4 regions of the Rhizobium sp. TAL182 genome follow, and region 3 is predicted to be linked to each of the others. Evidence: predicted binding sites of a transcription regulator. Region 3 holds the regulator's gene; each other region holds the start of a gene.
What was found. Region 3 encodes PhoB, which activates phosphate uptake and scavenging genes when phosphate is short. Its sites were predicted from a motif close to TGTCATNNANCTGTCAT; they were not measured.

Region 1 (2,202 bases), 770 kb from region 3:
TTCATGTTCCTGCTGCAGTTCATGGGCAACCGCAGATAACAGGCGCATTGAGATCGAAAAGGCGGCTTCGGCCGCCTTTTTTGTTGCGCCGGTTTCGCAGGGGTGGTTTTAGAGGAGCCTGCTCTTCCGATGGACCTGCCGCCCGATGTCCTTCCTCCTGCGCGACGCCTCCCAAGCCGACATCCCCGCCATTACGGAGATCTATCGTGACTCGGTCTTGAATGGCGTTGCAAGCTACGAGATTGCGCCGCCCTCCGAGGCCGAAATGGCCCAGCGTTTTTCCGCGATCGTCAGCCAGCAATATCCCTATGTCGCCGCAACCGATGCTGTCGGGAAACTCCTGGGCTACGCTTATGCGTCGGCCTTCCGCACCCGCCCCGCCTATCGCTGGATGGTGGAGAATTCGATCTACCTGGCACCCGAAGCCCGCGGCCGTGGCATCGGCAAGGCACTGATGGTCGAGCTGATCGACCGCTGCACCGCGCTTGGCTTTCGTCAGATGGTAGCCGTCATCGGCGGCGCGAGCCCGGCCTCGATTGCGCTTCATCTGAAGGCAGGTTTTGTGGAGGTCGGACTGATGAAGGGCACCGGCTACAAGCACGGCCGCTGGCTGGACACGATGCTCATGCAGCGCAGCCTCGGCGAGGGCATGACGACCGATCCGGATCCCTCCACCTATCCCGGTTCGTTGTTTGCGGGCTGATGAGAATTATTTATCGACGAGTTTCAATGCTTTGTCGAACACCTTGAGGACCTGATTCAGCTCGTGCCCGCGCTTCAGGATCATGCCGTTGACGTTGATGACAGAATAGGCGCCCTGCTTGGCGGCAAGCTTCGGGCTCTTTTCGATCCGGAAGAGCGGCATCTCGCCGGAGCGCTTGAAGACGGAAAAGACTGCTCTGTCCTTCAGATGGTCGATGGCGTAATCGCGCCATTCCCCCTCGCCGACCATGCGGCCGTAGATCCAGAGGATCGCGTCCAGCTCACGCCGGTGGAAGGTCACCGGAAGCGGATCCTTGCTTTGTTTGTACTCCCTGAGATCGACGACGACCGAGGAACTATTGTCGACGGAGCGGCTTTCGCCGTGTCGCAAATCCGGCTGATCTGTCATCAGGTCTCCAAGGCCTCCGCTTGTGACAGGAGAGTGACAGTTTGCCCGAGCCGCCGCAAATTGCAAGAGTGCGGCCCCTCACATTTGGCCGTACCGCAGCGCCGCACGTCCAGGCACCTTCGTTGGGGACCAAGCAATGCTTTCTCCCCTGTGCCGCATTTCAGTCAAAACAGCGCCTCATTTGCAGGGGATTTATGCATCCCGGTTTGGCGCCAGCGCGCCAAAGGGCCCGGCGGAGCGTATCGACCTTAACCCCAGCCCCGAATACGCTCGGCCGGGCCGCCCGGCATTTCACCCGTCATCGGGCGAAATATCAGATATTTTTTCCCGCCATCACCACGGTTGCGCCGAGAATCGCTGCCGGATCGCCGTCGGCCGTCGCCGACTGCAGCAGAATCGCGCAGCCCTCGAGCTGCGGTCGCTGCAGGACGCTCGCCGGCAGCGTCAGACTGGTCGCCCTGCCGTCCCACATGCCGACGGTTTCGACATTGGTGACGCTGTGCAGATAGGAGATCTTCTTGCCGCTGTTTTCGCCTTTTTCGACGTCGATCGTCTTTTCCTTGTCGAAATAGACCATCACGACATTGGCCTTGCCCTGTCCTTCGCCGATCTTGATCTCCAGCTCGTCGCCGCGCATCGCCGCGCTGATGGGAACGGTCAGCCCGTTGCCTTCGATGCTGTATGTGTCGATCTTGCTGTTGATACCGGTGAGATCGGCGCCGGCCAAATGGCCGCGCCCGTTGACGATCGCCTGCGGCGTATAGACGTTGCTGCGGCCCATCGTCCTGGCGTAGCCGTACTGCCGCTCGGTATTTTCCTTGGAGCTCAGCGTATCGGCCCAGCCGAGATAATTCCAGTAATCGACATGATAGGCGAGCGCGATGACGTCGCCCTGGTTCACCAGCTTGCGGAAGGCGGCATCAGCGGGAGGACAGGAGGAGCAGCCCTGCGACGTGAAAAGCTCGACGACGCCTCTGGGCTTGCCGTCTTCGGCATGCAGCGAGCCTGCAAAAGCAATGCCGGCGATCAGCGAAATCAAGAAACGGGGGGACATTCACCTGCACCTCTTTTTCAGCGCCGGCGTTTTGGAA
Region 2 (2,202 bases), 1.6 Mb from region 3:
TCCTGCACCGGCGTCCGGTCAATCTTCTTGCGACTTGCTGATCGTCGGCGGCGGCATCATGGGTCTCTGGGCGGCCGTTCATGCCGAACGCTGCGGTATGAGCACCATCCTCGCCGACGCCGGTAGATTGGGCGGAGGCGCGAGCGGCGGCCTGCTCGGCGCGCTGATGCCGCATATGCCGGACCGGTGGTCGGAGAAAAAGCAATTCCAGTTCGATGCGCTGGTCTCGCTCGAAACCGAAATCACCGCGCTGGAAGCCGAAACCGGGCTTTCGGCCGGCTACAACAGGTCCGGGCGGCTGATCCCGTTGCCGAAACCGCATCTCAACCGCATCGCCCGCGGCCATTCCGAAGATGCCGAGCGCCACTGGCGGGCTGACGAGCGCCGCTTCCACTGGCATGTGCTCGACAGGCCGGATGTCGAGGGCTGGGTCGAGGCCTCTGCCGGCGAGAGCGGTTTCGTGCATGATACGCTCGCCGCCCGTGTTGCGCCCCGCTCGTTGATCTCAGCGCTGGTCGCCTTCCTGCGGCGGGCAAGGCAGGTGCGCATCATGGAAAATGCCGTTGTCGCCGATCTCAATCCCGATCGCGGGACGGCCGAGATCGGCGGCGAAATCATCACGTTCGGCCGCTGCATCCTGGCCGCCGGCTATCGGTCCTTTCCCGTGCTGCAGGGGCTGACGCCGGGCTTGAAGCAGCCGCTCGGCCAGCCGGTGAAAGGGCAGGCGGCGCTGTTGAAAGCAGATGTCGACCCGGCGTTACCGACGATCTTCCTCGATGGACTCTATGTCGTCGCGCATGAGGGCGGGCATGCGGCGATCGGCAGCACCAGCGAAAACCGTTTCGACGACCCCCTCTCGACCGATGCCCAGCTCGACGCGTTGATCGAGGCGGCGCGGGCGATCGTGCCGGCGCTCCGCAGCGCCCCTGTCATCGAACGTTGGGCGGGGCTTCGCCCAAAAGCCATCGACCGCGATCCAATGATCGGCCGCCACCCCATCCATCCCCGACTGATCGCGCTGACCGGCGGTTTCAAGGTCAGTTTCGGGCTGGCTCATCGGCTGGCGGAGGCTGCGGTTTGTATCGCAGGCGATAGAGATTGCCAATTTCCGCTGCCGGAAAGCTTCGCGATTTCAAGCCACATCGCGGTCGCTTCACGTTAAACGTGAATTAGATACAGCTGCCTTTCGTTATTCTGTCATGCAAATCACCTATCTGCTTGCGCATCGGCAGCACCGGATTTTACCGGTGCTCACTTCCTTGATGGAGGAAATTGCATGCGCTATGCCATTTGCTTCACGCCTCCGGCGAGCGATCCCCTGTCGCTCATGGCCGCCAATTGGCTTGGCCGAAACGTGTTTTCGGGCGATATGGTGGAGCCTCCGGCCGTCCGCGGCCTCGGCATCCATGAGATCGCCTTTTATACCGCCGTACCGCGGCGCTATGGTTTTCACGGTGTTTTGAAGGCGCCTTTTCACCTGTCCGCCGACGCATCCGAGTCGCAACTCTTGCGCGATCTCATGCGGTTTGCCGGGGCATACGCCCCTTTCCAGATTCCACGTCTCGAAATCGCCCGGCTCGGCAATTTCTACAGCCTGATGCCGAGCGCCCCCTGTGAGCAGATCCAGTATCTGGCTTCGGCGATCGTTCAGGAGTTCGATCGTTTCCGGGCGCCGCTGAGTGAGGCCGATATCGAACGAAGCGATCCCGATGGGTTGTCGGCGGCGCAATTCGCCAATCTGCATCGTTGGGGCAATCCTTACGTGATGGAGGAGTTCCGCTTCCATATGCCGGTGACAGGCCCCATCAACGCGATCGATATGTCCCGCATCGAGCCAGTGCTGGGAACGATCTTCGAGCCCGTCCTGAGGGAGCCGGTGATGGTTTCGAATGTGGCTTTGATGATCGAGGAGGGCACTGGCGGTCCCTTCCGCGTTCATTCACTCCACCCGATGGGCAAGGTCAGCGCGCGCAGGATCGCCTGAGCAGATGTCGATCTAAGTGGTTGTGTCGAAAAGAGAAATCCTGCTGTGCAGTTTCCGTCTCGACATTCCGGCTGCGGATGATACCGTTCCTTCGTCTTTCAGAAGGTGATTTGATGGTATCCGAGACCTACCCGCGCAATCTCGTCGGCTACGGGCGTCAGACGCCCGCTCCGAAGTGGCCGGGCGACGCCCGCGTCGCCGTGCAGTTCGTCATCAAT
Region 3 (2,202 bases):
GCCAAGCGCGTCATCGCCGTGCAGAGCACCGGCGTTCCGCGCAAGCTCGCTCGTGGTCTCGAGCACCTGTCCGAGCTGGCGCTCGTCCAGCTCAAGGAAGTGCTCGACGTCTATACGACGCGCGCCGCCGACAAGGCGACCGCCATTCGCGAACGCGACAACGAGATCGACGCGATGTACACCTCGCTGTTCCGCGAACTCCTGACCTACATGATGGAAGATCCGCGCAACATCACGAGCTGCACGCATCTGCTCTTCTGCGCCAAGAACATCGAGCGCATCGGCGACCACGCCACCAATATTGCCGAAACGATCTACTACATGGCGACCGGCGCCCAGCCGGAAGGCGACCGTCCGAAGGACGACAGCGCCAATACCGTCGGTGCCGCCACGGAATAACCGTGCCGAACCAGCCATTGCGTGCGCGCCCGTCCGGGCGCGCAAAGAGGTCGCAGCCAATTTCTGATTTTGCGCGGGATCCCTTGCTTAAATCACTCCCGGTTTAAGGATCGTGCGCGAGGAGACGGACACGCATGATCCCGAGAGTTGCAGTTGTTGAAGACGAAGAGGCCCTCAGCGTGCTTCTCCGCTATAATCTCGAAGCGGAAGGTTTCGAGGTCGATACCATCCTGCGCGGCGACGAGGCCGAAATCAGGCTTCAGGAGCGCACGCCCGATCTCCTCATCCTCGACTGGATGCTGCCTGGCGTCTCCGGCATCGAACTCTGCCGGCGCCTGCGCATGCGGCCGGAAACCGAGCGGCTGCCGATCATCATGCTGACGGCGCGCGGCGAGGAGAGCGAGCGGGTGCGCGGACTGTCCACCGGCGCCGACGATTACGTCGTCAAGCCTTTCTCGACCCCCGAACTCGTCGCCCGCGTCAAGGCGATGCTGCGTCGCGCCCGTCCCGAGGTGCTGTCCTCGGTGTTGAAATGCGGCGATATCGAACTCGACCGCGAAACCCATCGCGTTCATCGCAAGAGCCGCGAAGTCCGCCTCGGCCCGACCGAATTCCGCCTGCTGGAATTCCTGATGTCGTCGCCGGGCCGCGTCTTCTCGCGCTCGCAGCTGCTCGACGGCGTCTGGGGCCACGACATCTATGTCGATGAACGCACCGTCGACGTCCATGTCGGCCGCCTGCGCAAGGCGCTGAATTTCTCCAACATGCAGGACGTCATCCGCACCGTCCGCGGCGCCGGCTATTCGATGGAAGCCTGAGGCTGAGGGAGTGTGTGGTCGGCGTTCCCGCCGGTGCAGCCTTTCCCAGGCCCTTCATTGCACCGGCGCGGCGTATGAGCGGGCACCACCTCACCTCTGTCATCCAGGCACCACCTCTCCTCCGTCATCCCAGGGCTTGACCCTGGGATCCATGCGGCTGGCGCTGCGGGAGGAGCGATGGCATTCAAATGCAGGGAAATTATCGAAGCCGAGTGCCTGGTCGTGGATCCCAGGGTCAAGCCCTGGGATGACGGAATGCGTGGTCGGCTTTGCTGCCAAACACAAAGGTCGCTTCCCCACTCTAATCACAAAAAACGGGCTGCTCGGCCCGTTTCTCACTCTCGACGATGTCGCCCGCTCAGCTGACGCGCGCTGCCGCCCGGCGGCGTTCGTTGATCGGCTGGTAGGCAAGCTTCTGATGGTAGCTGCAATAGGGCGAATTGTCAGGGGATTCGCAGCCGCAGAAGTGGAAATCGTCCTTCAGCGGATCGCCGACCGGCCATTTGCAGGTGCGTTCGGTCAGTTCCGTCAGGCCGAGGCGGCGGGAAATCGGCACGACCACGTTGCCCTTCGGCACGTATTCCATTTCCTCGACCGTTTCGATCTCGATCTCTTCCTTCAGCATCGTTGCGCCCTGCTGGCGGGTCACGGTGCGGGTGGTGATCCGGGAGGCGTAGTTCGGCGCGCGCGGTGCCGATGTATTGCGCTTCGGCGTGCGCGCCGCCGTCGCCGTGCCGCCGGCCTTGGCACGACCCGGCAGGTTCAGCCGGTGCACCTTGCCGATAACGGCGTTTCGGCTGACCCCGCCAAGCTGCGCAGCAATCTGGCTGGCGCTCAGTCCTTCGGCCCAAAGCTTCTTCAGTTTCTCGACCCGCTCGTCTGTCCAGTTCATGCCCTGTCTCCACCTTTTGCGTTGGTGATGGCAGAATCCCTCACCGTTGTCCCGGAAGCCTCCGAAACAAGAAACGCTTGATCAATTTTGGTG
Region 4 (2,202 bases), 1.2 Mb from region 3:
CTCGGCGGCGATCGTCGTCTTGCCCTTGGCGTCCTTGAAGACCGGCAGCGGCACGACATATTCGTGCACCAGCTTCAGATGATCGGGATCGGCGGCGTCATAGATCATGGCGCGGGTATTCTGGCGGGTCGAGCCTGAATCGCCGCCGTCCTGGCGGGCCGCCGACTGCAGTACGGCAATGATAAACTTGCCGTCGGGCGTCATTGCCATGCCTTCGAGACCCTGGTTGTTCTGGCGGCCGGTTTCGGGGTCCTTCGGATCGGGAGCGGACCCGCCGGGACCGGGATTGTTTGAGGCGAAGCTCAGCGCACCCTTGCGCATCGGCAGAAGCGCCTTCGGCGGCTGGGTGGCTGAAAGCAAGTGGCCATCGGCGGAGAAGCGATAGATATAGGGGCCGTATTCGTCGCTGACGAACATAGTGCCGTCGGCCATGCGGATGATCGCCTCATCGTCGAGGGCGATCTTGCCGTTCGCCGCCTGCGGCAGCGGCGGGAAGTTGCCCGCAGCGGCGCGGACGCCGGATTCCGGGTCGAGACCGGTCGTGTTCGCGCCCTTGTCGTCAAGAAAGAACATGGAATCGACGAGTTTCGCCTCGACGCCCGATTGCTCCTTGCCGGCCTCGGGAGCCGCGCCTGGCGCGGTCGGGGTCAGAATGATCGAGAGGGTGTTCAGGCGCGGGTGGTAGTCGACAGTGCCGGCGACATTGTAACCACGGTCGGGCAAAAGGTAGAGCGTGCCCTTATAGCTGGCGCCATCCCGACTCCAGGCGGCGGCGTCGACCGCCATGCCGGAGCCGGAGCCGAAGGTTTCACCGAATTTATCGCGCTGGTTGGCCGGAATGCGGCCGACGCCGACCAGGCCCTTATTGACGAAACCGGCGGAATTCTCCGCCCTTGCCATGACGGGAATGGCGGCGGATGTCGCGAGAACTGCGGCGAACAGCCGCGATGCATATGGTCTGACGTTCTTCATGAAATAGCCTCTCGGTCAAAAGCGTTCCTGCAACGGTTCCCGCCCGCAAGCTGGACACCGTTTCGAATGACATTCCTCGGCTTCGGGATCGATTCCTCAGAACGGAACACGCCCGGATTTCGCCCCCTATCCCGGCTAAACGTCTAGGATGGGATCGTGATAACTGGATGACACCCTCAGAGCCTGCAATCAGCTCATTGCCCTAATCGACCGGATAGGGTCCTTCGGCGAACACTTCCTCGTGGTAGCCCTTGGAGCCGACATCGATCGCCAACGGGCTTCGCCATTCGCGGCGCTCGCGCAGGCAATCGACCACGAAGCGGAAATCATAGCGCGGCTGCCAGCCAAGTTCGCGCCTTGCGCGTTCGTTGACGTAGACGCGATCGAGCGTCGGGAACATTTTCCAGCCGCATTCGGCGTAAAGGGTGTTCGCACCTGGAAACAGCCGCTCGACGACAGCAGGCGCGTCACGCCTGAGCTCAGCGACGTCGCCCGGTAGAAAGGGCGTCGTGGCCGAGATGATATAGCGGCCGAAGCCGATTGCCGGGGCCTTTTCGAGCGCCAGCAAATGAGCGCCGACCACGTCGCTGATATCGACGCGGCGATGAAGCAGCTCGTTGGCCTGCGCATTTTCCGCCGAATAGCTGTTGCGAATCTCGCGATCGTCATCGCTTTCGGGAAAGAAGCGCGACGTCCTGAGGATGACAACAGGCAGGCGGGATTTGCGGGCGAAGAGTTCCGAGATTCCTTCGGCAGCGAGCTTCGTCACGCCATAGATATTCTTCGCGACAGGAAGCACGTCCTCGGTGACCCAAGCCGCGGGTTCGCCGGCGACCGGCGTCAGTGCCGCGCCGAAAGCGCTGGTGGTGCTGGTGAAGACGAAGCTTACAACGCCCGCGGCGGTCGCCTCTTCAAGCAGGTTCAGCGTGCCGCCGACATTGGTGTCGAGGAAATCGCGATTGCCATGGGTCGCCACATGCGGCTTGTGGAGCGTGGCGGCATGGATGACGTGGCTGATGCCCGACATCGCCCGCCTGATGAAACCACGGTCATTGATGGAGCCGACCATATCGGTAAAAGCCGATGGCTTGATGTCGATGCCGCGCGCCCACCGGCTCTGAGCTCTCAAGCTGCGCATCAGTGCCTCGCCGAGGTGGCCGGCGCTTCCCGTCACCAATATCGTCATCGCGTCGTCTCCTCGCCCCATTCGCGGCAGAGGCTACAAAAGAC

Region 1: the regulator PhoB is predicted to act here: its motif matches at 1,134-1,150, upstream of Tal182_RS21295 (DUF2794 domain-containing protein).
Region 2: the regulator PhoB is predicted to act here: its motif matches at 1,185-1,201, upstream of Tal182_RS17205 (DUF1045 domain-containing protein).
Region 4: the regulator PhoB is predicted to act here: its motif matches at 1,129-1,145, upstream of Tal182_RS19045 (esterase-like activity of phytase family protein).

The regions. Positions count from the first base shown of each region.
Region 1 covers NZ_CP021024.1:4,275,261-4,277,462, forward strand. The annotation lists gene Tal182_RS21285 (Bax inhibitor-1/YccA family protein) at 1-39, shown strand, start outside; gene Tal182_RS21290 (GNAT family N-acetyltransferase) at 146-703, shown strand; gene Tal182_RS21295 (DUF2794 domain-containing protein) at 710-1,111, opposite strand; gene Tal182_RS21300 (thioredoxin family protein) at 1,425-2,165, opposite strand.
Region 2 covers NZ_CP021024.1:3,398,980-3,401,181, reverse strand. The annotation lists gene Tal182_RS17210 (FAD-dependent oxidoreductase) at 1-1,162, shown strand, start outside; gene Tal182_RS17205 (DUF1045 domain-containing protein) at 1,277-1,984, shown strand; gene puuE (allantoinase PuuE) at 2,098-2,202, shown strand, end outside.
Region 3 covers NZ_CP021024.1:554,398-556,599, forward strand. The annotation lists gene phoU (phosphate signaling complex protein PhoU) at 1-399, shown strand, start outside; gene phoB (phosphate regulon transcriptional regulator PhoB) at 534-1,217, shown strand; gene Tal182_RS02785 (GcrA family cell cycle regulator) at 1,576-2,109, opposite strand.
Region 4 covers NZ_CP021024.1:3,796,282-3,798,483, reverse strand. The annotation lists gene Tal182_RS19045 (esterase-like activity of phytase family protein) at 1-972, opposite strand, end outside; gene Tal182_RS19040 (NAD(P)-dependent oxidoreductase) at 1,175-2,158, opposite strand.